DNA from 3 places in the Rubrivivax sp. JA1055 genome. Region 2 is predicted to be linked to each of the others. Evidence: riboswitches for the same ligand, from Rfam matches in the RefSeq annotation. Region 2 holds a riboswitch; each other region holds the start of a gene.

What was found. Region 2 has a riboswitch for cobalamin ahead of LOC65_RS13160 (TonB-dependent receptor domain-containing protein). Riboswitches for the same ligand answer to the same signal wherever they lie in the genome.
Region 1: another riboswitch for cobalamin. It lies ahead of LOC65_RS06960 (class I SAM-dependent methyltransferase); the one in region 2 lies ahead of LOC65_RS13160 (TonB-dependent receptor domain-containing protein).
Region 3: another riboswitch for cobalamin. It lies ahead of LOC65_RS04320 (TonB-dependent siderophore receptor); the one in region 2 lies ahead of LOC65_RS13160 (TonB-dependent receptor domain-containing protein).

What each region holds. Positions count from the first base shown of each region.
Region 1 covers NZ_JAJKFP010000005.1:44,985-54,305, forward strand. The annotation lists partial or broken gene cobN (cobaltochelatase subunit CobN) at 1-2,943, opposite strand, end outside; gene cobW (cobalamin biosynthesis protein CobW) at 2,943-3,989, opposite strand; gene cobO (cob(I)yrinic acid a,c-diamide adenosyltransferase) at 3,994-4,563, opposite strand; gene LOC65_RS06955 (energy-coupling factor ABC transporter permease) at 4,575-5,225, opposite strand; cobalamin riboswitch at 5,395-5,654, opposite strand; cobalamin riboswitch at 5,690-5,915, shown strand; gene LOC65_RS06960 (class I SAM-dependent methyltransferase) at 5,982-6,764, shown strand; gene LOC65_RS06965 (TonB-dependent receptor) at 6,796-8,928, shown strand; gene LOC65_RS06970 (ABC transporter substrate-binding protein) at 8,925-9,321, shown strand, end outside.
Region 2 covers NZ_JAJKFP010000006.1:807,727-817,047, forward strand. The annotation lists gene LOC65_RS13135 (hypothetical protein) at 1-53, opposite strand, end outside; gene LOC65_RS13140 (aminotransferase class I/II-fold pyridoxal phosphate-dependent enzyme) at 150-1,151, opposite strand; gene cbiB (adenosylcobinamide-phosphate synthase CbiB) at 1,139-2,059, opposite strand; gene LOC65_RS13150 (ABC transporter substrate-binding protein) at 2,056-2,943, opposite strand; gene LOC65_RS13155 (cobyrinate a,c-diamide synthase) at 2,940-4,259, opposite strand; gene LOC65_RS13160 (TonB-dependent receptor domain-containing protein) at 4,277-6,118, opposite strand; cobalamin riboswitch at 6,189-6,426, opposite strand; gene LOC65_RS13165 (YeeE/YedE family protein) at 6,580-7,695, shown strand; gene LOC65_RS13170 (cytochrome c) at 7,742-8,068, shown strand; gene LOC65_RS13175 (NAD(P)/FAD-dependent oxidoreductase) at 8,079-9,321, shown strand, end outside.
Region 3 covers NZ_JAJKFP010000002.1:253,755-263,075, reverse strand. The annotation lists gene LOC65_RS04335 (iron ABC transporter permease) at 1-646, opposite strand, end outside; gene LOC65_RS04330 (ABC transporter substrate-binding protein) at 643-1,506, opposite strand; gene LOC65_RS04325 (bifunctional adenosylcobinamide kinase/adenosylcobinamide-phosphate guanylyltransferase) at 1,503-2,051, opposite strand; gene LOC65_RS04320 (TonB-dependent siderophore receptor) at 2,074-3,924, opposite strand; cobalamin riboswitch at 4,077-4,329, opposite strand; gene LOC65_RS04315 (CTP synthase) at 4,462-6,123, shown strand; gene kdsA (3-deoxy-8-phosphooctulonate synthase) at 6,120-6,977, shown strand; gene LOC65_RS04305 (DUF1330 domain-containing protein) at 6,986-7,294, shown strand; gene eno (phosphopyruvate hydratase) at 7,330-8,613, shown strand; gene ftsB (cell division protein FtsB) at 8,618-8,896, shown strand; gene pnuC (nicotinamide riboside transporter PnuC) at 8,910-9,321, shown strand, end outside.

The DNA of each region.
Region 1 (9,321 bases), on a different contig from region 2:
CCGCGGCGACGGCGCGCACCGCGGCGTCGAAGAGCTCGATCAGGTTCGGGAAGGCGTCGCGGAAGAAACCCGAGACGCGCAGCGTGACGTCGATGCGCGGCCGGCCGAGCACCGCCACCGGCAGCAGCTCGACGTCGAGCACACGGCCGCTGCCGGCGGCCCACTTGGGCCGCGCGCCGAGCAGCGCCAGAGCCTGGGCCAGGTCTTCGCCGCCCGAGCGCATCGTGCTCGTGCCCCAGACCGACAGGCCGACCGTGGCCGGCAGCGCGCCGTGATCCTGCAGATGGCGTTCGACCAGGCGCTCGGCGGCGGCGCGCCCGGTGGTCCAGGCGGCGACGGTGGGCACGGCCCGTGTGTCGACGGCGTAGAAGTTGCGCCCGGTCGGCAAGGTGTCGGCGCGCCCGCGCGACGGCGCGCCGCTGGGGCCGGGCGGCACGACGCGGCCGGCCAGGCCGCGCAGCAGCTGGCGCATCTCCTCGGCGCCGCAGGCGTCCAGCCGCGGCGCCAGCACGTCGCGCAGCGTGGCCAGCACCGGCGCCGTCTGCGGCCAGGCGGCGGCGTCGGCGGCCGGCGCGTCAGGCTGCAGCGCGTGGGCTTCGAGCAGGCGTTCGGCCAGCAGCTCCAGGCGTTCGCGTGTGTGGCCGGCGTGGCGCCAGGGTGTGTCGGCCAGCGACAGCAGCAGCGCCGGGCGCGCGCCGGTCCAGGGCCGGGCCCAGTCGGGCGCCAGCGGGTCGAAGTCCAGCGCCAGGTCGGCGGCCAGCGTGCGCAGCAGGCTGGCGTCGCCCGGCGTCGCGCCGCGCTCGAAACGCGCCAGCGCCGCAGCGTGTCGCGCCGCGCCCGGCCTGCGGGCGAGCGGCCGAAGACGTGCAGGCCGTCGCGGATCTGCGCTTCCTTCAGCTCGCAGAGAAAGGCGTCGAGGCGGCGCAGCAGCGCCTCGCGCTGGCCGTCGTCCTCGGGCGCGTCGAAGCCCAGTTCGCGGTGCAGCCCGGCGCCGATCACCTGGCCCAGCAGCACCTGGCGCAGCCGGCGCGCGCGCGGCGGGTCCAGCGCCAGCGCCTCGTAGTACTCGTCCATCGTGCGTTCGATGTCGAGCAGCGCGCCGTAGGACTCGGCACGCGTCAGCGGCGGCATCAGGTGGTCGACGATGACCGCCTGCGTGCGGCGCTTGGCCTGGCAGCCTTCGCCGGGGTCGTTGACGATGAACGGGTACAGGTGCGGCATCGGGCCGAGCAGCAGGTCGGGCCAGCAGGCTTCGCCGAGCGCGACGCTCTTGCCCGGCAGCCACTCCAGGTTGCCGTGTTTGCCGACGTGCACGACGGCGTCGGCCGCCCAGTGGCGGCGCAGCCAGAAATAGAACGCCAGGTAGGCGTGCGGCGGCACGAGGTCGGCGTCGTGATAACGCGCCAGCAGGTCGGGCCCGCGCGAACGCGCCGGCTGGATGCCGACGAAGACGCGCCCCAGGCGCAGCCCCGGGATCATGAAGCGCCCGGCGCGTTGCATCGGGTCGGCCTCGGGCGCGCCCCAGAGCGCGAGCACGGCGTCGCGGCAGACGGCCGGCAGGCGCTCGAACTCGGCACGGTAGTCGGCCAGCGCCAGGCTCTGCGCCGCCGGGCGCGCGTCGTTAGCCTCGATGTCGTTGGTGACGCCGGCGGCCAGCGTCTGCATCAGCGCCTCGCTGTCGGGCGGCAAGGCGCCGACGCCGTAACCCGCCTCGTGCAGCGCCCGCAGGATCAGCCGCGTCGAGGCCGGCGTGTCCAGGCCGACGCCGTTGGCCAGGCGGGCGTCGTCGTTCGGGTAGTTGGCCAGCACCAGCGCCAGGCGCTGGTCGGCCGGCGGCACGTGGCGCAGCCGGCACCAGCGCCACGCCAGCTCGGCGACGAACGCCATGCGCCCGGGTTCGGGCTGGTAGCGCACGACGTCGATCTCGGTGCGCTCGCAGCGCCAGGCCACGCCCTTGAAGCTGATCGCACGCGTCGCGATGCGGCCGTCGACCTCGGGCAGCACGACCTGCATCGCCAGGTCGCGCGGCGCCAGGCCGTGCGGGTCTTCGGCCCAGCGTTCGCGGGTGCTGCCGGCCAGCAGCAGCTGCAGCACCGGCGCGTCGCCGGCCAGCGGCTCGAAACCGGCGCCGGCGCCGCCGAGCGCAAACGCCGTCGCGTTGAGCACGACGTCGACCGCGTGGCGCGCCGCCAGCGCGCGCAGCAGCGCCAGGCTCTCGGCGTTCTTCAGCGTGTCGACGGCCAGCGCCAGCGGCTCCAGCCCGGCCGCGGCCAGCGCCGCGAGCTGGGCGTCGAAGACCGCCGTGTTGCCGGACTGCAGATGCGCCCGGTAGAAGACCAGCAGCGCCACCGGCGCGCCGGCCGGGCGCGCCGGCCAGGCGGCGGCGTCGCGCGGCACATAAGGGAGCGCGCAGGGCAGCGGCTCGGGCGGCGCCGGGCGTTCGCCGCGGCCGAAGGCGGCGTGCGCGATCAGCGCGAAGAAGGCCTCGGCCTGCGCCGGCCCGCCGTCGCGCAGGCAGCGCCAGAGCAGGCGGCAGTCGTCGGCCGCGGCGGTGGAGCGCGCCAGCAGCTGCGGGTCTTCGCCGAAGTCGCCCGAGAACAGCGCCAGCCACTGGCCGCGCCGACGCGCGGTGCGCCCGGCCTGCTCGACGAGGTAGGCCCAGTCGGCTGCGTTGCCGAGGTGGTCGACGACGACCGCACGCGCGTGCTGCAGCACCTCGTCGACGTAGAGGTCCACCGAGGCTGGCTGGCGCAGCGCCATCAGGTTGGCCAGGCGGACGCTCGGAAAGCCGGCCGGCAGCGCCGCGGCGGTGTCGGCCAGCAGCGCCAGCGTGCTGTCGGCGGCGCTGAGCACGACGATCTCGCCCGGCGTCTGCGCCAGGCGCACGACGCCGCGGCCCTCGTCGTCGACGAGGCCGGCGGCGCGTGTCGACAGCAGGTGCATCAGCCGGCGGCCAGCGCCTGCTGCAGCTCGGCCTGCAGCACGGCCGCGTCGAGCCCGGCGCCGATCAGCACCAGGCGCGAGACACGTGCCTCGCCCGCGCGCCAGGCACGGTCGAAGTGGCTGCCCAGGCGCGCGCCGACGCCTTGCACGACGAGGCGCATCGCCGCGCCCGGCAGCGCGACGAAACCCTTGGCGCGGTAGATCTCGTGGCGCGCGACGAGCGCGGCCAGCGCCTGCAGCAGGCGCTCGCGGTCCGTCACCTCGACAGCCAGCGAGACCGAGTCGAACTCGTCGTGGTCATGGTCCTCTTCTTCGTCGTGGTGCGTGTGGCGGCCGTCGATCGTGTCCTCGACGGCGCGGCCCAGGCCCAGCAGCACGTCAGGCGCGAGGCGGCCGTGCTGCGCGGCGAGCAGCTTGACGGCCGCCGGCGCACCGGCGCGCACCTGGGCCTCGACGGCCGCCAGCGTCGCGGCGTCGAGCGCGTCGGTCTTGTTCAGCACGACGAGGTCGGCGGTGGCGAGCTGGTCCTCGAACAGTTCGGCCAGCGGCGACTCGTGGTCGAGGTTGTCGTCGGCGCGGCGCTGCAGGTCGACGGCCTGCGGGTCGTCGGCGAAACGGCCCTCGGCCACCGCCGGCGCGTCGACGACGGTGACGACGGCGTCGACCGTGAAGGCGTGGCGCAGCGTCGGCCACTGGAAGGCCTGCACCAGCGGCTTGGGCAGCGCCAGGCCCGAGGTCTCGATGACGAGGTGGTCGATGCGCTCGCGGCGCTCGGCCAGGCGCTCCATCACCGGCGCGAACTCCTCCTGCACCGTGCAGCACAGGCAGCCGTTGGCCAGTTCGACGAGGTTGCCGTCGTCGCGGCCTTCTTCGTCGCAGCCGATGCCGCAGCCGCGCAGCAGTTCGCCGTCGATGCCGAGTTCGCCGAACTCGTTGACGATGACGGCGATGCGGCGGCCGCCGGCGTTCGTCAGCAGGTGGCGCAGCAGCGTCGTCTTGCCGGCGCCGAGGAAGCCGGTGACGATGGTCGCGGGGATCTTGTGCATGGGTTCAGTCCTCGATGCCGCGCTGTGCAGGCACGCCGGCGTCGTAGTGGTGTTTCAGTTTGGTCATCTCGGTGACGGTGTCGGCGGCTTCGATGAGCTCCGGCGGCGCGCCGCGCCCGGTCAGCAGCACGTGGACCTGCGGCGGGCGCGCGCGCAGGCAGGCCAGCAACTCGTCCAGCGGGATCCAGCCGTAGCGCAGCGGCGCCATCACCTCGTCGAGCACGACGAGAAAGTGCTCGCCCGACAGCACCGTGTCGCGCACACGGTGCCAGCCGGCACGCGCCAGCTCGGCGGAGTGGCCCAGGTCGCGGCTCTTCCAGCTGAAGCCGTCGCCCAGGCCTTCGATCGGGATGCCCAGCTGCTCGAACAGCCGGTGCTCGCCGAAACGCGCCGAGGGCACTTTCATGAACTGGTAGACCTTCACCGCCTTGCCGCGGCCGTGGGCGCGCAGCGCCAGGCCGAAGGCGGCGGTGCTCTTGCCCTTGCCCGGCCCGGTGTGCACGATCACCAGCCCCCGGCGTTCGCCCTGAGGGCGCGGTTTGTCGCGATCGAACGGGGGCGTTTCGATCTGCATGGTGCCGTCCGTCAGGCGGCGGCGGTGAGCCGCTCGTCCAGGCAGGCGCGCGCCCAGCCGGCTTCGCGCCAGCGGCGCACGGCGCGCACGATCAGCAGCGTGAACACCGGCTCCAGCGCCACCAGCACGAGGTAGGACGAAGCGAAACGCGCCCAGTCGGCCAGCGGCGTCGCTTCCTGGCCGATGGCCAGCCAGAAGCCGACCATCGCCGTGACGCCGGCGTAGTAGGCGGCGTCCAGACGCAGCACGGTGGCGACACGCGCCTCGCTGACCTGCGCGGCCGACAGGCGGCGGCCGATGCCGAAGTGCACGGCGGTCAGCGGCACGACCAGCGACAGCGTGTTCACCGCCAGGTGCAGCAGGTCCTGCGGCTCGAACAGCAAGCCTTGCAGCGCGAGGCCGAGCGCGAAGCCGAACAGCGTCGGCAGGTAACCCAGCAGCAGGTAGATCGGCATCGCGCCGATGAAGTGCAGCTCCGACGGGCCGACGGCCATGTGGAAGGACTGCATGAACAGCGAGAAGAAGACCGCCGCGAGCAGCGTGCGCAGCCACAGCGCCGGGCGCTTGGCGAGTGCCGGCAGGTGCGCCAGCAGCACGCCGCCGGCGGCGACGTTGGCGGCGAGGATCTTGGTCTGGGCGAGGACGCCGGGTTCGATGTGCATCGGGTGCTCCTGGGTCGAGACGGCGCGACGACGGCGGCCCGCCGCCGCACGACGGCTCGGGCGCGGCGACACGGCACGCGCTGGGAAGGGACGGCTCGGAAAACGTGAGACGGGTTCGGCGCGCCCGGCCGCTTCCCCGCGGCTGGCGCTACACGGCGCGCCGCTCGCGCGGGCACGCCACCTCGTTGGCCGGTATCCGGGCTGGCGGACCTGTCCGTGACGCCTTCCCGGTGGCGACGCTGGCGCGCCGCCGTCCCAGTGGCCGTGTCACGGGCCGGAAGAGCCGGCACGAAGCCGTCTTTCCGTCCGCTTACCGTTGCGGGGGCAGCTCAGGTTGGGGCTCGCGCCGTGACGGCCTCGCCCTTCCTGATTCCCGTTGAACTGCCTCGGCGGAAAGCCTCGGCGAGCACCAACGCGGCGCATGATACAGGTCAGGTCTCGCGGCGGGGCCGCCGGCGGCGCTGGTTATGATGCCGGCCGTTGGTGCTCGCGCCCACCCTCCGGTGGATGCAGTTCAACGGGAATCAGGGAGGGGCCTCGTGCCCCCAACCTGAGCTGCCCCCGCAACGGTAAGCGGACGGGGCCTCACCGGCCCCAGCTCGTGTCGAAGCCACTGGGAGTCGTCTCCTGGGAAGGACACACGGGTCGTCTCCGCCAGCCCGGATACCGGCCAACGAGGTGGCGTGCCGCGCGAGCGGCAGGCCGTAAGGCGCCAGGCTGCGGGGAAGCGGCCAGGGCGCGTACGCCGGTATTCCCATGTCTTCCAACGCGCCGGAACTCCGGCCCGACGCCGCCACGCCCTGCGCCTGGGGCGAGGCCGAAGCCGCGTTCTACGCGCACACCATCGTGCGCTCGGGTTACGCCCGCGCCGTGCTGCCGCTGCTGCCGCGCTCGCTGCCCGATCTGCTCGACATCGGTGCCGGCAGCGGCGTGCTCAGCCGCCGCATGCTCGCGCCCGGCGCGCGCTGGCACGCCGTCGAACCGCAGCCCGAGATGCAGCGCCGGCTGCTCGCGCGGCGACCGGCGCTGGCCGTGCGCGGCATCCGTCTGGAGCTGTCGCCCGTCGACTGGACGCAGCTCGAGCCCGCCGTCGCCGCCGACACGCTGCTGGCCGCGCACCTGCCGCCGGCGCAGCGTGAACCCGCCGCCTTCCACGACGCGATGGCCACACGCTGGCGCCGCTGCATGGCCTGGGTCGTGCCGGCGCAGGCCGGGCCGGCGACTTTCTGCCTGGCCGGCGTGCTGACGCCCGAACTGCACGGCGCCGACACGCGCCCGGTCGTCGAACGTGTGCTCGCCGCACTGGGCCCCACACGCGCGCCGCAGGCGCTGCACTTCGCCGACTGGCGCTACGAGGTGTGTTTCGAGTCGCTGGCCGCGGCCCAGGCGCACGTCTTCGAGCGCCTGCGTCTGCTGCCCGGCGACGAACGCCGGCCGCAGGTGCTGGCCCAGGTCGCCGCCTCGGCGCGGCCCGGCCGCCGCGGCCTGCGCCTGGGCTGCGCCAAACGCAGCGCGGTGCTGCTCTGGCACCGCGACTGACCCTGTTTCCCTCCCTCCAGAAGAAGAGACGATGAAGATGAAGCCACAGGAAAGATCACCGTCGCGCCACTGGCGCCCTGCCGTGCTGGCGCTGCTGCTGCCGGCCGCCGCCCAGGCCCAGAGCGAGGCCGTCGAGACGGTGCAGATCACCGCCGAGCGCCGCGTCGTCACCGCGACACGCGTCGCCGAAGACCCGCTGGATCTGCCGTTCAGCACCTACGCCGTCGGCCGCGACGAGATGGACGCCGTCGGCGCGCGCACGCTGGAAGACGCGCTGCGCGCGGTGCCCGGGCTGCAGCACGGCACCCAGGGCAACTACTTCACGCGGTTCGAGACCCGCGGCCTGCGCGACACCCAGGACGTGCTGGTGCTGATCGACGGCGTGCCGCTGCGCCTGCTGCAGGGCAACGCCGACCTGACGCTGGTCGCGCCCGACCTGCTGGAGCGCATCGAGTTCATCAAGGGCCCGGCTTCGGCGCTGTACGGCCGCAACGCGATCGGCGGCGTCGTGCAGATGTTCATCGAACCCGAGGCCGAAGGCGGCAGCGCGCGCGCGACGCTGGGCAGCTTCGGCCGCCGCGACCTCGGCCTGCGCCAGCGCTGGGACGGCGAACGCGGCCATCTGTCGGTGGGCGCCGCCTACAGCCGCGTCGACGGCTTCCAGGACGGCACGCCGCGCGACCAGGCCACGGCCAGCGTCGGCGGCGAGCTGGCGATGACCCGCGACTGGGCCAGCAGCGTGCAGCTCTTTTCCAGCCAGGTGAACGCCAAACGCGGCTCGATCGTGCCGCTGAAGGACGGCCATCCGATGTTCGGCATAGCCCCGGAGGACAACTACGGCATCCCCGGCGCGCACGTCGACGGCGAGTACCTGAGCCTGGCCTGGCGCAACCGCGTGCGGCTGACGCCGGCGATCAGCTTCGAGCACCTGAGCAGCATGGCGCGCTACGACCGCCTGTTCCAGGGCGGCATCACCATCGTGCCGCCGCCGGCCGCCGTCACCAAGGGCTGGTCGGAGACCGACACCCAGGACCGCGGGCTGTTCCACGAGTTCACGCTGAACGCCAAGGCCGAACTCGGTGTGACACGGCACGCGCTGCAGCTCGGGCTGAACCTCGAGTCCGGCTGGCAGGACCAGGCCTCGCCGTCGTTCAGCGGCGCACCGACCTATCGCGGCCCCGACTACGACACGCCGGTCAGCAACGTCGGCAGCGATCCGCGCGGCATCCGCGGCCCGGTGACCGACTCGCGCTTCGACCAGCGCGTGCGCAGCCTGTACCTGCAGGACCGCATCGACATCGGCGCGCTGAGCCTCAGCGCCGGCCTGCGCCACGACCGCTTCGAGCAGACGCTGCAGCGCAGCGGCACCGCCGTGCAGGCGCGCCAGGAGGCCAGCCGCACCAGCCCGCGGCTGGGCGCCGACTGGCGCTACGCGGCCTCGGCGGCGAGCGAGAACGCGCTGTTCGCCAACTGGGCCGAAGGCTTCCGGCCGCAGGCCGTGGCGCTGAACACGCGCTCGGGTGTCGTCGTGCCGGCGCTGCTGCGCCCGGAAGTCACGCGCAGCGTCGAGATCGGCGCCAAGGGCCGCGCGCTCGACGACCGCTGGAGCTACCAGGTGGCGCTGTTCCAGGCCGACAAGACCGACGGCCAGCGATCGTTTCGCACCGGGCCCGACAGCTTCATCTTCACCAATGCCAGCTCGCGCGTGCGCGGGCTGGAGACGCTGCTGCGCGCGCGGCTGTCGGCGGCCTGGTCGGGTTACGCCCACTACACCTGGCAGGACGCGCGGCTGCGCGACTTCCCGACCTATGACAGCGCCGGCAACCCGGGGCCGAACTACGCCGGCAACCGCATGCGCATGTCGGCGCGCCTCATCGCCGGCGCCGGCCTCGCCTGGTCGCAAGGCGACTGGCAGTGGACGGGCAGCGCCAACCACGTCGGCCGCCGTCCGCTGCGCGACAACATCGAGCACTCGCAGATCCTGCCGTCGTACACGCTGCTGGCGACGGCCGTCACCTGGCAGGCGACGCCGCGGCTGTCGGTGCAGGCCGGCGTCGACAACCTCGCCGACGTCGAGTACATCGCCGACGACTTCTCGTCGCAGGAAGCAGGCTGCTTCGGCACACCGCGCAGCCTGTTCCTGCGGCTGAAGGCGCAGTGGTGAGCGGGCCCTCGTCGCCCGCGCGGCGTGCGCTGCTGGCCGGCGCGGCGTTGTGCTGCGCCGGGCGCGAGGCGGCAGCCGCAGGCACCTGGCCGCGCAGCGTCACCGACGCGCTGGGGCGAACCCTGCGGCTGGCGGCGCCGCCACAGCGCATCGTCGCGATCTTCCCGAGCAACATCGAGATCGTCTTCGCGCTGGGACTGGAAGCGCGCGTCGCGGCGATCGGTGGGCGCGTGCGATATCCCGAGGCAGCGCTGGCCAAACCGTCGGTCGGCGGCGCGCTGGGTTATTCGCCCGAGGCGCTGGCGGCGCTGAAGCCCGACCTGATCGTGCTGACGCCGTCGCACGGCAGCGCGCTGGGCCTCGTCGAACCCTTCGAACGCGCCGGCGTCGCGG
Region 2 (9,321 bases):
GAGGCCAGCAGGGCGTCGGCGACGTCGGGGTCGGCAAGAGGATCGGCGTGCATGGTGCGGCAGGAGCAAACGGCGATCTCATCGTATTGAGAACCGTTCTCAACTGCAACCGTATCCCTGACGTCGAGGCGGTGACCCCGCCGCGGGCATCAGCCGCGGCGCAGCGCCACGCGCAGCGCCTCGACGGCCGCCGGCGGCTGCGCAGACAGCCGCCACCGGCCCGGCAGGCCGAACGAGGCGGTGTCGCGCACCGCGACGCCGTGCGCACGCAAGGCCGCCGCGTCGGGCACGCCGGCCGGCGGACGTGCGCAGAGGAAGTTGGCGACACCAGGCTCGGCCTCGAAGCCGAGCTGCTCCAGCGCCAGGCGCAAGCCGGCCATCCACTCGCCCAGCGTCAGCCGGGCGCCGGCCAGCCAGCGCTGCGTCGCCGGTTCGACCCAGGTCTCGAGCATCGCGACGGCGTGCGCGCCCAGCGGCCACGAGGGCTCGGCCGCGGCCAGCGCCGCGACCCAGGCGCCGACGTCCCAGTCGACGGCTTCGGGAGCCGGCGCGACGACGTAGGCGCCGCGCAGCCCGCACAGGCCCAGCGCCTTGTTCGGGCTGTGCAGCACGAAGGCCGCATGGCGGTCGGCAGCGCTCCAGCGGCTGGCGCCGCCCAGGCGCAGCGGGGCGTAGACCGAATCGAGCACGGTCGGCACACGCGCCAGGTCGCGCGGCGGCGGCGCGTCCTGGCCCAGCGGGCTCGAGGGCTCGCCGATCCAGCGCAGCGTGGCGTCGGAGCCGGTGGTGACGCCACGCCCCGCGGCGCGCGCCGCGGCCGCGTAGTCGCCGTAGGCATGCGCCGGCAGCGCCACGGCACCCGGCGCCAGGCGCGCACCGACGACGGTGACGCGCTGGATGAACTCGCTCGCGCTGGCCGCCAGCACTATGCGCGCGGGCTCGACACGGTGCCAGTCGGCCAGGCGCTCGCGCAGCGCGTGGTAACCGGGGTCGGGGTAGCGTGTCGGGTCGACACGCTGCAAGGCCGAGACGGCGGCCGGACAAGGGCCGACGGCGTTGGCGCAGGTCGAGAAGTCCCAGGGCGCGGGCCCGTGGCGGTCGGGGCCGCCGTGCACCCGGTCGGGCTCCGGCAAGGTCCTCAGGCGGTCCATGCAAACTCCAGCAGCAGCCACAGCAGCGCCACGGCCAGCGCGGCGCCGGCGGCCTGGCCGGCGAACGCCAGCGCCCGCGCCAGCGCCGTCGTGTCGGCCTCGGCTCCCTGATCGTTGAGCGTGTAGACGCCCGGTTTGCCCAGGCGTACCCCCAGGCGCAGCGCCATCGCGCCCATCGGCCAGCCGCCGTTGGGCGACGGCGTGCGCGCGGCTTCGCGCGCCAGCGGCGCCCAGCCCAGCGACGGCCGCCACAGCAGGGCCGCGGTCAGCCGCGCCGGCAGCCAGCCGAGCAGATCGTCGGCACGCGCCGACCACTTGCCGGCCCATTCCCAGCGGCCGCGGTAGCCCCACATCGCGTCCAGCGTGTTGACCGCGCGCCAGGCCCAGGCGCCCGGCAGACCGGCGACGCAGAACCAGAACAGCGGCGCGACGAACGAGTCGTTGAGGTTCTCGGCCAGGGTCTCGATCGCCGTCTCGCGGACCTCGCGCGCGTCGAGCTGCTCGACGTCGCGGCTGCACAGGCTGCGCAGCCGCTGCCGTGCCGCCGGCAGGCCGCCGTTGGCGAACGCGGCATCGACGCCGGCAACCTCGTCGCGCAGCATGCGCCAGGCGAACGAGGGCTTGAGCGCCAGCGCCAGCAGCGGCACCGCGGCCCAGGCCGGCAGCATGAACAGCGCCGCCTGCAGCGCCCAGGCCAGCGCCGCGACGCCGCCGACCACCGCCCACCAGGCCAGCGTGCCGGCCAGCAGCGCGGCGCGCGGCGCCAGCGTCGGCAGCCGGCGGTGCAGCGGCATGATCGCGTGGCCCAGCCAAGCCACCGGGTGCCAGGCGTCGCGCGGCTCGCCGAAGCGCCGGTCGATCCACCAGGCCAGCAGCAGCGCGGCGGCGAGGACGAGGGCCGTGTTCATCGTGTCGTGGCCGCGGGCTCGGAGGCCAGGCGCTGCAGACAGTCGACGATCGCCGCGGCGCCTTCGCCCAGGCGCGGGCCGGGGCGGATCAGCAGCTCGAAGCGCTCCGGGGCGAAACCGCAGACGCGGCCGCCGCGCACCGCCGACATCGCCGCCCAGCCCGGCCGCGCGGCCAGCCCGGCGACGTCGCGCTGCTGCATCAGCAGCAGGTCGGGGTCGGCGCGCACGACGAACTCCGGGTTGAGCCGCGGAAAGGGCCCGAGCTCGGCCGGCACGACGTTCACCAGGCCCAGCCGGGCCAGCGTGTCGCCGACGAAGGACCCGGCGCCGGCGCCCCAGCTGCCGCCGTGGATCTCGAAGTACACGCGCCGGCCGCGCAGCGCCGCCGGCACACGCGCCGCCGCGGCGGCCAGTTCCCGGTCCAGCCGCACGAGCAGGCGCTCGGCCTCGGCACGCCGGCCGAGCGCCTGGCCCAGCGTGCGCATCGCCTCGACCATGTCGTCATGGCGCTCGGCGTGCACACGCAGCACGCGCAGGCCCAGCGCCTCGAGCCGGTCGCTGGCGCGTGAACGATCGGACGCCAGCACCAGGTCGGGCCGCAGCGCGACCACCGCCTCGATGATCGCGTCCTCCATGCCGCCGACACGCGGCAGCGCCGCCAGCGCCGGCGGCCAGTTGGAGAAACGGTCGACGCCGACCAGCCGGTCGCCGGCCCCGAGCACCCAGACCGTCTCGGTCAGCGACGGCAGCAGCGAGACGATGCGCTGCGGCGGCGCCTGCAGCCGCAGCTCGGTGCCGCGTGCGTCGCGCACGACGACCGGCGCCGCGGCCGCCCCGGCCGCCAGCGCCAGCGCCGCCAGCAGGATCAGCAGGCGCCGGATCATGCGAGCGCTCCCGGCGAGAACAGCCGCGCCGTCAGTTCGGGCGACGAGGCGAACCACGGGTGGAACCAGCTCGCCTTCAGCGCGCCGAGTTCGTACACCGGCTCGCCCGGCGGCAGCGGCAGGCCGGCGCCGGCACGCGCCGGTTCGGTGTGCAGGGCGGCCACCAGCCCGGTCTCGAAGCGCGACCAGTGGAAGCTGTGGCCGCGCAGCTCGCCACGGCCGAAGACGAGGCGGTGCGGGCCCAGCGCGGCGACACGCTGGCCGAGCACCGCGCGACCGGGCAGCAGGCCCCAGAGGCGGTGCTCGCGGCCCTGGCCGTCGACGAGGGTCTCGGCCAGCGCCATCATGCCGCCGCACTCGGCCCAGACCGGGCGGTCGGCCGCCAGGTGCGCCGCGAGTTGCGCCGCCAGGTCGCGGCGGGCGGCCAGCGCCTCGGCGTGCAGCTCCGGGTAGCCGCCGGGCAGCCAGACGGCGTCGCAGTCGGGCAGCGCGTCGCCGGCCAGCGGCGAGAAGAACACCGTCTCGGCGCCGAGCGCGTGCAGGGTCTGCAGATTCGCCGGATAGACGAACGCGAACGCCGCGTCGTGCGCGACGGCGATGCGCCGGCCGTCGAGCCGGCGGTGCGGCGCGGCCGGCGCGGCGACCGGCGGCGGCACCCACTGCGGCCAGTCGGCCAGGGCCCGCGCGCCCAGCGGTGTCGAGGCCAGCGCGTCGGCGGCGGCGTCGAGCCGGGCCAGCGCATCGGGCAGCTCGCCGGCGGCGCTCAGGCCGAGATGGCGCTCCGGCAGCGCGAAGCGGCCGTCGGCCGGCAGCGCGCCGGCCCAGCCGGCCTCGGGCGGCAGCGCCGCCTGCAGCATCGTCGCGTGGCGCGCGCCGCCGACGCGGTTGGCCAGCACACCGGCCCAGCGCAGCTCGCGCCAGCTGCGCAGCCCGTGCACGAGGGCGCCGAAGGTGGCGGCCATCTTCGCCGCGTCGATGACCGCCAGCACCGGCAGGCCGAAACGCTGCGCCAGGTCGGCCGCGCTGGGCTCGCCGTCGTACAGGCCCATCACGCCCTCGACGACGACGAGCTCGGCCTCGGCCGCCGCCTGTGCCAGACGCGCCGCGCAGTCGGCTTCGCCGTTGATCCACAGGTCCAGCGTGTCGACGCTGGCGCCGCTGGCCAGCGCCAGCCATTGGGGATCGAGGAAGTCGGGGCCGCACTTGAAGGCCCGCACGCGCGCGCCGCGGCGCGCGTGCAGCCGCGCCAGCGCGCAGGCGACGGTGGTCTTGCCCTGGCCGGAGGCCGGGGCGGCGACGAGCACGACGGCGGCCATCGTCCCGGTCCCCGCGCTCAGACCGCCCAGCGCAGCACGACGAGCGCGCTGCGGCCGGCGACGTTGTAGCTGCGCGCGAGCGCGTAGTCCTTGTCGCCCGCGTTGTCGAGGCGCGCCTGCAGCGTCAGGCCCTTGCCGAGCGTGGTCTCGGCGCTCAGGTTGACGAGGCCGTAGCCGCCCAGGCGCCGGGTGTTGGCGGCGTCGTCCCAGCGTTCGCCGGCGGCCTGGACCTCGGCGCCGAGGCGCCAGCCGGCGAGCACGGTGTCCGCGCCCAGCGTCGCCAGGCGGCGCGCACGGCGGGCGATCAGCTTGTCGGTGGCCTCGTTCCTCGGGTCGTGGAAGTCCGCCGAGGCGCGCAGCGCGACGGCGCCGACGCGCGTGCGGCCGGACAGCGTCAGCCCCTCGTAGCTCGCCTGGCCGACGTTCTCGTAGCAGCCTCTGGCCGACACGCAGGCACCGGCGGCGCCGAAGACGATCAGGTCCTCGACCTTGTTGCGCCAGGCGACGAGGCCGATCTCGTGCTCGCCGGCGCTGCGGCGCAGGCCGATCTCGAGGTTGCGGCCGCTCTCGGGCACCAGGTTCGGGACGCCGTAGTCGCTGAAGCGCTGGTACAGCGTCGGCGCGCGGAACGAGGTCGCGGCCGACGCCGTCAGGCGCCAGGCCGGCGCGAAGCGCCAGCCCCAGGCCAGGCTGCCGGTGCCCTTGCCGCCGAACTCGCTGTCGTCGTCGTGGCGGGCGTGGGCCTGCAGCGAATGCACGCCGAACTCGCCGCGCCAGCCCAGCGCGACGCCGTCCTGCGAACGTTCGTCCTGCAGCCGCACGGCCGTGGCCGAGGCCAGGTTGTCCAGGCGGTCCTCGCGCCGCTCCAGCGTCAGCGAGACCCGCTGGCCGGGCCGCAACTGCTGCTCGTGCTGCAGCGTCAGGTCGCGCAAGCGCGTGCGCGTCTGGTAGATGCTGGGCTCGGTCTCGTAGAGGCTGCGCGACTCGGACAGCCGGGCGCTGCTCAGCGCCTGCTCGTTCCACTGGCCGCGCCAGGACAGCGCGGTGGTGCGCAGTTCGTGATGCGAGCGGTCGTCGCGCGTCGAGCTGCCGTCGTAGCGGGCGTTCAGGTGGCTGTCGGTCATCGAGGCCTCGACACGGTGCTCCGGCGCGAGCTGCCAGCCCACGCGGGCCTGCAGCGAACCGCGGCGCCAGCCGTCGGTGTCGGGATTCTGGCCGTCGCGCGCATCGAAGCCGTTGCTGTCGCTCCAGCCGGCCGACAGCGCGTAGTCCAGGCGCCCGTCCGAGCCCGAGAGCCCGGCGTCGGCGAGCCGGCTGCCGCGGCTGCCCCAGCCCAGGCCGCCGCTGGCGCGCAGCGCGCCCTGGCCGCGGCGGGTGAAGACCTGCACCACGCCGCCGACGGCGTCCGAGCCGTAGACCGCGGCCGCCGGACCACGCAGCACCTCGACGCGTTCGATGCGGTCCAGCGCGATCTGCTCCCAGGCGGCGCCGCCGGTGCTCTGCGAGTCGACGCGCACGCCGTCGACGTAGACCGCGGTGTGGCGCGTCTCGCCGCCGCGGATGTAGACGCTGGTGCTGCCGCCGGGGCCGCCGTTGCGGCTGATCTCGATGCCGGGCAGGCGGGCGAGCAGGTCGGCGACGCTGCTCGCGCCGCTGCGCTCGATCGCCGCGCGGTCGACGAGCGAGACGTCGGCCAGCGTCTGCGACAGACGCTCTTCGAGACGGCTGGCGGTGATGACGATCGGGTCTTCGCCGGCCTGGGCGAAGGCCGCCGGCGCGACGGCGGCGGCGACGGCGAGACGGGTGGCGAGAGCGCAGGCGCGCAGCGGGGCGTTCAAGCCCGGGACGGAAGTCGACATGAAAAAAGTCAGAGTCGGCGCGGCCGACCACCTCCCCGCAGCCGCCGCTGTACGGTGCCCGCGCCGCAGGCGCACGCACCCCCACGTTGGCCGGTATCCGGGCTGGCGGCGCGACCCGTGTGCCCTTCCCAGGCGCTTGACCCAGTGGATTCGACACGAGCGGAAGCCTGCGAGGGCTCCGACCGCTTACCGTTGCGGGGGCAGCTCAGGTTGGGGGCGAACCGGCGACACCGTGTCGCCCCTTCCTGATTCCCGTTGAACTGTCCCGGCAGACGCCGGGGACGAGCACCAACGGGGCGCATGATAGGCAAGGCCACGGCAGCGCCGGGGCACGTTGCGCGATTCCTTGATGACAATCAAGCGAACGCCTCGACCGTCTTCCTTGCCTGGCGCAGAAGCACATGCGCATCGCGCACAAGCCGTGCGCCGGGACGGCCGGCAGCCGCCGCGACAATGCCGACATGCCCACCGCGGAAGAACTCGAGGCCCACCTGCGCCTGCTGCTGGCCGGCGCCTTCGTCATCGGCGCGGCCTTCGGCGCCATCTCGCAGCGCACCCACTTCTGCACGATGGGTGCGCTGGCCGACGTCTTCGCCTTCGGCGACCGCACCCGGCTGCGGGCCTGGGTCGCCGCCGTCGCCGTCGCGGTGCTGGGCTTTCACCTGATGGTGGGCCTGGGCTGGGTGCGTGCGGCCGACAGCCTGTACGGCGGCACACGCGTGGGCTGGCTGTCGGCGATCGTCGGTGGCGCGATGTTCGGCCTGGGCATGGTGCTGGCGTCGGGCTGCGCGGCACGCAACCTGGTGCGCCTGGGCGGCGGCAGCCTGAAGTCGCTGGTCGTCGTGCTCGTCGTCGGCGCCAGCGGCTTCGCGGCGATGAAGGGCGTCAGCGCGGTGCTGCGCGTGGCCAGCGTCGACCGCGTCGGCTTCGAGCTGCCGGCCGGCCAGGACGCGGCCGGTGCGCTGGCCGCCGCCACCGGCCTGCCGCTGCAGACGCTCGCCCCCTGGCTCGGCGCGGCGGTGGCCGCGGCGCTGCTGGCCTGGGTGCTGGCACGGCCCGAAGGCCGCGGCCGCGAGGTCGCCGGCGGCGCCGCGATCGGGGTGCTGGTGGTCGCCGCCTGGTGGCTGTCGGGCCGGCTGGGTTTCGTGCCCGAACACCCCGAGACGCTGGAGCCGGCCTTCCTGGCGACGAACTCGCGGCGCATGGAGTCGCTGAGCCTGGTCGCGCCGCTGGCCTGGGGCCTGGACTGGCTGCTGTTCTTCAGCGACAGCCGCAAGACGCTGACGATCGGCATCTGCAGCGCCGCCGGCATCGTCGCCGGCTCGGCCGCGGTCGCGCTGGCCACACGCAGCTTTCGCTGGCAGGGTTTCGCCGGCACCGAGGACACGGCCGGCCATCTCGTCGGCGCGGTCCTGATGGGCACCGGCGGCGTCACCGCGCTGGGCTGCACCGTCGGGCAAGGAATCGCAGGTCTATCGACGCTTTCCGCGCATAGCGCCATCGCCGTCTCGGCTATGGTCCTCGGCGGCTTCGCAGGCCTGGCGCTGCAGCGCCGGCGCATCGAACGCTGCGGCTGAACCCACCACCCCACCACGATCGGAGGACAACGACATGAGATCGCCGATGCGACCGATGCTGGTCGCGCTGGGCGCCGCGAGCCTGGCGCTGCCGGCCGCCGCCGACCTGCGGGCCGACGAGGCGCTGGCCGCGCGCTCGGTCGCCGCCACCTGCGCCAACTGCCACGGCACCGACGGCCACTCGCGCACGGCGATCAAGTCGCTGGCGGGCCAGCCGGCCGAGCGCATCCTGCAGTCGATCGCCGACTACCGCAGCGGCGCGCAGCCGTCGACGATCATGGCGCAGATCCTGCGCGGCTACAGCGACGAGCAGCTGCGGCTGGCGGCGCACTGGTTCGCGGCGCAGCCGGCCCGGCCGGCCGACGCCCGCTAGGAGCGACACGATGCAGCAACCCGATCGTTTCGCCCTCTCGCGCCGCCGCCTGCTGGGCGCGGGGCTGGCCGGCGGCACGCTGGCGCTGGCCGGCTGCGCCGGCAACCGCGTCGTCCAGCCGACACCCGGACGTGTCGTCGTCGTCGGCGGCGGTTTCGGCGGCGCCACCGCGGCACGCTACCTGCGGCTGTGGGGCGGTGTCGACGTCACGCTGGTCGAACGCGAGGCGGCGTTCGTCTCCTGCCCGATCTCCAACCTGGTGCTTGGCGGCTGGCGCACGCTGGACGACATCACGCGCGGCTACGACGGCCTGGCCGCCGCCGGCGTCAAGCGGGTGCGCGGCGAGGCCGTGGCGATCGACCCCGAACGCCGCCTGCTGCGCCTGGCCGACGGCAGCACCCTGCCCTGGGACCGGCTGATCGTCGCGCCCGGCATCGACTTCGACACCGCCGCGATCCCCGGCCTGCAGCCGGCACTCGACGCCGGCAGCGTGACGCACGCCTGGAAGGCCGGGCCGCAGACCGTCGCGCTGCGCCGCCAACTCGAGGCCCTGCCCGACGGCGGTGTCGTCGCGATGACGATCCCGCGCGCCCCTTACCGCTGCCCGCCGGGGCCTTACGAACGCGCCGCCGTCATCGCCGGCTGGCTGAAGCAGGCGCGGCCGCGCGCCAAGCTGCTGGTGCTCGACGCCAATGCCGAGATCCAGTCGAAGAAGGCGCTGTTCGAGCGCGCGTTCAAGGAGCACTACGCCGGCATCGTCGAGTACCGGCCGAACGCCGAGCTGCGCGAGGTCTCGGGGCGGCTCGCGCGTTTCGACTTCGAGGACGTGAAGGCCGACGTGCTCAACGTCATCCCGCCGCAGCGCGCCGGCCGGCTGGCGCAGGACGCGGGGCTGGTGACGGTCAACGGGCGCTGGGTGGGTGTCGACTGGCTGACGCTGGAGTCGCAGGCGCTGCCGGGCGTGCACGTGCTCGGCGACGCCACCTTCTCGGCGCCGCTGATGCCCAAGAGCGGACACATGGCCAACCAGCACGCCAAGGTGGCGGCGGCGGCGGTGATCCAGCGGCTGCGCGGCGAGCCGGTGAACCCGGCGCCGCTGGTGATGAACACCTGCTACAGCTACCTGTCGGCGACGCACGCGGTGCACGTCGCCTCGGTGCACCCTTACGACGCCGCCGAGAAGACCTTCAAGGCGGTGCCGGCCTCGGTCGGCGTGTCCAAGGACTGGAACACCGCCGAGGCGCTGTACGCGC
Region 3 (9,321 bases), on a different contig from region 2:
GCAGCGCCAGCGCCAGGCCGACGGCCAGCAGCGCCACGCTCTGCCAGCCGAGGAAGCCGGTCGAGCCGAGCATGAAACTCTGCTTGCCGCGCAACGCGTCGGGCACCCAGGTCGTGACCAGATCGCTGGCGGCGCCGAGCACGACGCCGACGACGACGCCCGACAGCAGCAGCCGCATCGGCTCCTGCGCGCCGCGGGCGAGCATCAGCGTCAGCGTCACGCCGCCGAGCGCGCCGACGAAGGCGGCGCCGACGAGGCCGATGCGCGCCAGCCACTCGACGCTGCCCAGCGCCAGCGCATGGCCGCCGATGGCGCTGGCGGCGAGCACCGCGACCACCGCCAGCGAGGCTCCCGAGCCGGTGCCCAGCAGGTAGGGATCGGCCAGCGGGTTGCGGAACAGCCCTTGCGCGATCGCGCCGGCCAGCCCCAGCAGCGCGCCGACCAGCAGCGCACCGATGGTGCGCGGGGCGCGGATCTGGCCGACGATCAGCTCCATCGGCACCGCCGAGTCGGCGTCGCTCCAGTGCCTGCTCCAGCCTTCGCTGCCGACCGCCAGGCCGAGCAGCGACAGCGCCAGCGCGGCCAGCGCCAGCCCCGCCACCAGGCGGCGGCGGCGCGACAGGTCCAGGGCCAGCGCGGGGTTCATTTCTCGGGCAGGCCGGCCAGGCAGTCGGCGATGGCGAGCGCGGCCTCGCCCATGCGCGGGCCGGGACGGATCAGCAGCAGGTAGCGCTCGCGCTCGAAGCCGCAGGCCTGGCCGTCCTTCAGCGCGCGCAGCGTGTGCCAGCCCGGGCGCTCGGCCATCGTCGCGAGCGCACGATCCTCCGCCATCACGAGGTCCGGCGACTTGCGCACGAGGAACTCGGGGTTCAGGCGCGGGAAGGCGCCGTACTCGGCCGGCACGACGTTGCGCAGCCCCAGGCGCTGCAGCGTCTCACCGATGAACGAGCCGGGGCCGGCGGCGTACGGCGTCGAGTCGACCTCGAAATAGACGCTGCGCCCGCGCAGCCGCGGCGGGATGCGCGCCGCGGCCGCCGCCTCGTCGCGGTGGATCGAGGCCCAGAGCTGCGCCGCGCGCTGCGGCTGGCCGAGCACACGCGCCAGCGCATCGGTCGAGTGGCGCACCTGGGCGTGGGAGTCCGAGTCGAAGACCATCACCTTCAGCCCCAGCGCCTCCAGGCGTTCGGCAACCCGCGCCGAACGCGCGGCGAGCACGAGTTCGGGGCGCAGCGCGACGATGCGCTCGACGCTGGCGTCGTCCAGCCCGCCCAGGCGGGGCAGCGCGTTCACCTGCGCCGGCCAGTCGGAATAGCGGTCGACGCCGACCAGGCGCGCGCAGGCGCCGAGCGCGCAGACGGTCTCGGTCAGCGAGGGCAGCAGGCTGACGATGCGCTGCGGCGGCCCGCCCTGCCAGGCCACGCCGCGGTCGTCGCGCGGCGGCTCGGCGGCCGTCGCGGCGCCGGCGCACAGCGCCAGCAGCAGGAGCAGACGGCGCACCGGCTTCATCGCGGCCCCTTCAGCGGCAGTTCCAGCCCGGCGACCATCAGCGTCACGCGGGTGCTGGCCACGGCCACGCGCTGGTGCAGCCGGCCGAGTTCGTCGACGAAGCGCCGCGCCTGGCGCGACATCGGCGTCACGCCCAGGCCGATCTCGTTGGACACGAGCACCACCGGGCCGCGCGCGGCGGCCAGCGCGTCGACGAGCGCGTTGACCTCGGCCGCCGGGTCGTCGACCGGCGCGCCGTCCAGCGGCATCAGCAGGCCGGTGAGCCACAGCGTCAGGCAGTCGACGACGACCATGCGCCCGGGCAGCGACTCCTCGCGCAGCACGGCGGCCAGCGCACGCGGCTCCTCGCGCGTGGCCAGCCCCGGCACGCGGGCGGCACGGTCGGCGCGGTGACGCTCGATGCGTGCGCGCATCTCGTCGTCGCCGGCCATCGCGGTGGCGACGAGCACGGCGCCGTGCCCCGGCAGCGCGAGCCAGTGCGCCGCGCGTGTTTCGGCGCAGCGCGACTTGCCGCTCTTGGCGCCGCCGAGGATCAGCTCGTGCATCGTCCGCCCCGGGTGTGCGGCGTCAGACGCCGCCTTCGTAGCGCAGGCCGAGCCAGAACTGCCGGGCCGGGCCGCGGTAGTAGGCCGAGGGCTCGAGGTTCTCGTCGGTCGCGTTCAGCAGCCGGCTCTCCAGCGTCCAGCCCTTGGCGAAGCGCCAGCCGGCCTTCAGGTCCAGCGTGGTCTCGGCGCCGAGTTCGCGGCTGTCGGGCCGGGCGCCGACGTGCAGCACGCTGGCCCCGGCGTTCCAGACGCCGTGGCGCCAGTCGAGGCCCAGCGTCTCCTGGTGCGCCGCACGGCGCGTCAGGCGGGCGCCGGTGTCCTCGTTCTTGGCGTCGAGGAAGTCGACCTGGGCGCGCAGCGACCAGTCGCCCAGCGCCTTGGCGCCCGACAGCGTCGCGCCCTGCAGACGGGCGCGGGAAGTGTTGGCGACGCAGCCAAAAGCGTAGAGGGGGTCGTCAGGACACAGGCTGCCCTTGGCCGGCCCGATCAGGTTCTTCAGCCGGTTGCGGAAGACCGTCAGGGCGGCGCGGTCGCCATCGGCGGCCCACTCGACGCCGAACTCGACGCTGCGCCCGCGTTCCGGCTTGATGCCCGGCACGCCGTAGCCGGGGTACAGCAAGTCGTTGAACGACGGCGCGCGGAAGCTGTTGCCGGCCAGCGCACGCAAGCGCCAGGCGGGCGTCAGCGCGAAGCTGCCGCCCAGGCGGCCGGTGGTTTGGGCGCCGTAGTCTGAGCTGTCGTCACGGCGCAGGTCGGCCTGCCACGAGTAACGGCCGGCGCTGCCCGTCCAGGACAGCACGGCACTGTCGGTGTCGCGATCACCGCGGTAGCTGTCGGTCTTGGCGTCTTCTTCCAGACGCTCGACGGCGGCGACGATCTGGCCGGCGACGCCGGTCTCCCAAGCCAACTGCGCGAGCGCGTGGTCACGCGTGGTGCGGTAACGGTAGACCACCGCCTCGCCGCTACGCGACTCGTCGACCGCGCGGTCGACCCGCAGTGTCGCAACCAGGCCCGGCGCGAGCGTGCCGCGCCAGTCGAGCGCGGTGGCGTCGACGTCGAGCTGGTCGCGGAAGTCCGGCGTGTTGTCGGGGGCGTAGTTCGGCGGCGCGTACTCGGTGCTGTCGATCTGGGTTTCCAGCCGGCTGCGCAGCAGCGACAGGCCGATGCGGTGGCCCGGCGCCGGCGTGAAACCGATGCGTGCCTGGCCGCTGTCGCGCGTGTAGCCGTCGTCGTCGGCGTTGTAGTTGCCGTACGGATCGCCGGGGCGCAGCGCGCTGTCGCCATCGTCGTGCTGCCGGGCCAGCGACGCGGCGAAGTCCCAGGCGCCGAAGCTGCCGCTGGCACCGGCCGACAGCTCGCGTGCGCCGCGGCCGCCGAACGCGGCGGCGGCGTCGAAACGCAGGCCGGCGTCGGCGCGGCGCGTGACGATGTTGATGACACCCCCGACGGCGTCGGCGCCGTAGAGGCTGGAGCCGGGGCCGCGCAGCACCTCGACACGCTCGATCTGCGCCAGCGGCAGCGCCTGCACCGACGGGTCGGCCAGCGTCGCCGAGCCGATGCGCACGCCATCGACCAGCACGACGGTCTGGCTGCCCGAGGCGCCGCGGATCATCACCGAGGTGGCGCCGCCGGGGCCGCCGCTGCGCGACAGCTGCACGCCGGCCTGCTCGCGCAGCAGGTCGGCCAGCGACGTGGCGCCCGAGGCACGCAGCGTGTCGCCGTCGATCACGACGACGTCGGCGGCCAGCCGCGAGACGGTCAGCGGCTCGCGCGAGCCGGTGACGACGATGGTTTCGGACGATTGCGCCGCCGCGGTGGCGGCGACAAACGAACAGGCGACCGCGACGACGGTGCGGCGGTCGAAACAGGACATGGACAAGCGGGCCTCCAGCCGCACACCCCGTGCGGACCAGCGATGAGTCAAGCCGCCGTCCTGGAACGCGGCACGCCCGATGTCACCCGAGCCGGCGGACGTCAAGACGGACTCCGGGCCGCGGGGGTTCGTGCGCGCCGCCCACCGCGACGCCGGCATCCCTGGCATCGGGCCGGTATCCGGGCTCGCGAGTGCCGGTCCGACGGTTTGACCGTGGACCGAAGCCGTCAGCGCCTTCCCAGTCCTCGCTGGACCAGTGGCTGCATTGCTGACCGCACCTCGCCGACCGTTGCGGGGGCAGCGCCGGAATTGCCGCGCGTCATCGTGGACGCGCCGCGCACCGGCTTCCCGTTCAACCCTCCGACACCTGCCGTGCAAGAGGGCACCTGATGCAAGCGGCGCGAAGTCTAGCACCGCCGGGGGGCGCGGCGACACGCCCGAGCGGCGCGCCGGCGCACCGGGGAACGGCAGGGGGCGCCGCCTATAATCACGCTTTACCACCTGGGCACAGCGCCTTGCGCATGTGCCCCACGCGACATGACCAAGTTCGTCTTCGTCACCGGCGGCGTGGTGTCCTCCCTCGGCAAGGGGATCGCGGCAGCCTCGCTGGCGGCGATCCTCGAGTCGCGAGGTCTGAAGGTCACCCTGATCAAGCTGGATCCGTACCTCAACGTCGACCCGGGCACGATGAGCCCGTTCCAGCACGGCGAGGTGTTCGTCACCGATGACGGCGCCGAGACCGACCTCGACCTCGGCCACTACGAGCGTTTCATCACCACGCGGATGAAGCGCACGAACAACTTCACGACCGGGCAGATCTACAAGAGCGTGCTCGAGAAGGAGCGCCGCGGCGACTATCTCGGCAAGACGGTGCAGGTGATCCCGCACGTCACCAACGAGATCCAGGACTACGTGCGCCGCGGGGCCGTCGACGTCGACGTCGCGATCGTCGAGATCGGCGGCACGGTCGGCGACATCGAGTCGCTGCCCTTCCTGGAGGCCGTGCGCCAGCTGAGCCTGAAGCTCGGCCCGGCGAACACCGCCTTCGTGCACCTGACCTACGTGCCGTGGATCGCCGCCGCCGGCGAGCTGAAGACCAAGCCGACGCAGCACACGGTGCAGAAGCTGCGCGAGATCGGCATCCAGCCCGACGCGCTGCTGTGCCGCGCCGACCGCCGCATCCCCGACGACGAGCGCGAGAAGATCAGCCTGTTCACGAACGTGCCTCAGCACGGCGTGATCTCGATGCCCGACGTCGACACGATCTACAAGGTGCCGCGCGTGCTGCACGAGCAGGGCCTGGACGAGCTGATCTGCATGAAGCTGCAGCTGCTGACCAAGCCCGCCGACCTGCGCCGCTGGGACACGCTGGTGCAGGAGGTCGAGCACCCGCAGAACCGCGTGACGATCGCGATGTGCGGCAAGTACACCGACCTGTCGGACTCGTACAAGTCGCTCAACGAGGCGCTGCGCCACGCCGGCATCCACAACCACGCCAAGGTCGACATCGAGTACGTCGACGCCGAGACGCTGGACGAGCACAACGTCTCGCAGCTGGCGCAGTACGACGCGATCCTCGTGCCCGGCGGCTTCGGCCAGCGCGGCGTCGAGGGCAAGATCCTGGCCGCCAAGTTCGCCCGCGAGCACCGCCTGCCCTACCTCGGCATCTGCCTGGGCATGCAGGTCGCGACGATCGAGTACGCGCGCCACGTCGCCGGCCTGGAGAACGCCAACAGCACCGAGTTCGCGCCGCAGACGCCGCACCCGGTGATCGCGCTGATCGAGGAGTGGCAGGACCGCGACGGCTCGATCCAGAAGCGCAGCGCCAGCTCCGACCTCGGCGGCACGATGCGCCTGGGCGCGCAGAGCTCGGACGTCAAGCCCGGCACGCTGGCCTACCAGATCTACGGCCCGGTCGTCACCGAGCGCCACCGCCACCGCTACGAGGCCAACGTCAACTACCTCGACCGGCTGCAGGCCGCCGGCCTCGTCATCAGCGCGCTGACGCAGCGCGAGCAGCTGACCGAGATCGTCGAGCTGCCGCAGGACCGCCACCCGTGGTTCATGGGCGTGCAGTTCCACCCCGAGTTCAAGAGCACGCCCTGGGGCGGGCACCCGCTGTTCTCCAGCTACGTCAAGGCGGCGCTGGACCACCAGGCGCGGCGCGGCGAAGGCGTCGCGCAAAAGGCAGTCGCATGAAGCTCTGCGGTTTCGAGGTCGGCATCGACCGGCCCTTCTTCCTGATCTCCGGCCCCTGCGTCGTCGAGAGCGAGCAGCTCCAGATGGACGTCGCCGGGCGCCTGAAGGAGATCACCTCGGCGCTGGGCATCCCGTTCATCTTCAAGTCCAGCTACGACAAGGCCAACCGCTCCAGCGGCAGCTCCTTCCGCGGCCCGGGCATGGAACGCGGGCTGGAGATCCTGGCCAAGGTGCGCCGCGAACTCGGCGTGCCGGTGCTGACCGACGTGCACACCGAAGCCGAGGCGCCGCAGGTCGCCGCCGTCGTCGACATGCTGCAGACGCCGGCCTTCCTCTGCCGCCAGACCGATTTCATCCGCGCCGTCGCCCAGTGCGGCAAGCCGGTGAACATCAAGAAGGGCCAGTTCCTCGCCCCGCACGACATGAAGAACGTCGTCGACAAGGCCCGCGCCGCGGCGCGCGAGAAGGGCCTGGCCGAGGACCTGTTCACGGTCTGCGAACGCGGCGCGAGCTTCGGCTACAACAACCTCGTCTCGGACATGCGCAGCCTGGCGATCATGCGCGAGACCGGCGCGCCGGTGGTCTTCGACGCCACGCACAGCGTGCAGCTGCCCGGCGGCCAGGGCACCAGCTCGGGCGGCCAGCGCGAGTTCGTGCCGGTGCTCTCGCGCGCGGCGGTCGGCGTCGGTGTCGCCGGCCTCTTCATGGAGACGCACCCGGACCCGGCGAACGCGATGTCCGACGGCCCGAACGCGGTGCCGTTGAAGCACATGAAGGCGCTGCTGGAGCAGCTCGTCGCCATCGACCGCGTCGTCAAGCAGCAGCCGCTGCTCGAGAACGACTTCAGCTGCTGAGCCCGGCCATGTCCGCCCCCGCGTACCTGCTGGTCGAGATGAAGATCAGCGACCCCGAGCGCTACAAGCAGTACATGGCCGAGGCGCCGGCGGCGGTGAAGGCCGCCGGGGGCGAATACCTCGTGCGCGGCGGCCGCCACGAGTGCCTCGAGGGCGATTGGAACCCGGCGCGCGTGGCGATGCTGCGTTTCCCCAGCTACGAGGCGGCCAAGGCCTTCTACGACGGCCAGATGTATCGTGCCGCGCGCGCCCACCGTCAGGGCGCCACCGACTACTTCAACATGGTGCTCGTCGAAGGCGTGGACGCCCCGGTCTGAGCACAGAGATCCTCCAGAAAAGAAAGGCAGCTCCCATGAGTGCGATCGTCGACATCGTCGGCCGAGAGATCCTCGACAGCCGCGGCAACCCCACCGTCGAGTGCGACGTGCTGCTGGAAAGCGGCACGATGGGCCGTGCGGCCGTGCCCTCGGGCGCGTCCACCGGCAGCCGCGAGGCGATCGAGCTGCGTGACGGCGACAAGGGTCGCTACCTCGGCAAGGGCGTGCTGCGCGCCGTCGAGCACATCAACACCGAGATCAGCGAAGCCGTGCTGGGCCTGGACGCCAGCGAGCAGGCCTTCCTGGACAAGACCCTGGTCGATCTGGACGGCACCGAGAACAAGGGCCGCCTGGGCGCCAACGCGACGCTGGCCGTCAGCATGGCCGTCGCGCGTGCCGCGGCCGAGGAATCGGGCCTGCCGCTGTACCGCTATTTCGGCGGCATGGGCCGCATGAGCCTGCCGGTGCCGATGATGAACGTCATCAACGGCGGCGCCCACGCCAACAACAACCTCGACCTGCAGGAGTTCATGATCCTGCCGGTCGGCGCGCCGACCTTCCGTGAAGCCATCCGCTACGGTGCCGAGGTCTTCCACGCGCTGAAGAAGATCATCGACGCCAAGGGCATGCCGACGTCGGTGGGCGACGAAGGCGGCTTCGCGCCGAACGTCGCCAACCACGAGGCCGCGATCCAGCTCATCCTGGAAGCCATCGACAAGGCCGGCTACACCCCGGGCGAGCAGATCGCGCTGGGCCTGGACTGCGCCGCCAGCGAGTTCTACAAGGACGGCAAGTACCACCTCGACGGCGAAGGCCTGGTGCTGTCGGCCGGCGAGTGGACCGACATGCTCGCCACCTGGGCCGACAAGTACCCGATCATCTCGATCGAGGACGGCATGCACGAAGGCGACTGGGACGGCTGGAAGCTGCTGACCGAGCGTCTGGGCGGCAAGCTGCAGCTCGTCGGCGACGACCTGTTCGTCACCAACACCAAGATCCTCGAGGAAGGCATCCGCAAGGGCATCGCCAACTCCATCCTCATCAAGATCAACCAGATCGGCACGCTGACCGAGACCTTCTCGGCCATCGAGATGGCCAAGCGCGCGGGCTACACCGCCGTCATCAGCCACCGTTCGGGCGAGACCGAGGACTCGACGATCGCCGACATCGCCGTGGGCACCAACGCCGGCCAGATCAAGACCGGCTCGATGTCGCGCAGCGACCGCATCGCCAAGTACAACCAGCTGCTGCGCATCGAGGAAGACCTCGGCGAGATCGCCTCGTACCCGGGCCGCTCGGCGTTCTACAACCTGCGCTGAGCCCTTGCGCTGGCTCAGTTTCGTGCTGGCGGGGCTGCTCGCCGCCGTTCAGGCCGACCTCTGGTTCGGCCGCTCGAGCGTTCCCTACACGATGAGCCTGCGCACCCAGCTGGCCGCCCAGCAGGCGGCCAACGACCAGGCGCGCGAGCGCAACGCGCGCCTGGAAGCCGAGGTCAGCGACCTGAAGGAAGGGCTGGAGATGGTCGAGGAGAAGGCACGCGCCGAACTCGGCATGGTCAAGCCCGACGAGATCCTGGTGCAGGTGGCGCCGCCCCGGCGCTGAGACGGTCCCCGACGTGATCGAAGCGGTCCTCGCGCCCGCGCAGCCGCTGCTGCGCGTGGCCTTCACGCTGCTGGGCAGCCCGGTGACGTGGCTGGAGGTCGTGGCCTTCGCGCTCGGCGTCTGGATGGTGCTGTGCAACCTGCGCGTGAACCCGCTGGCCTGGCCGCTGGCGATCGCCAGCTCGCTGCTGTACGCGTTGCTGTTCGCCGACAGCCGCCTCTACGGCGAAGCCTCGCTGCAGTTCTTCTTCATCGCCGTGGCCTTCTGGGGCTGGTGGCAGTGGCTGCGCGGCCGCGGCGACGACGGCGGCCCGCTGGTCGTTCACCGGCTGACGCCGGCGGCGCGGCGGCGTGCGCTGCTCGCCACCGCGCTGGCCTGGCCGGCGCTGGCGCTGCTGCTGGACCACGCCACCGACAGCGACGTGC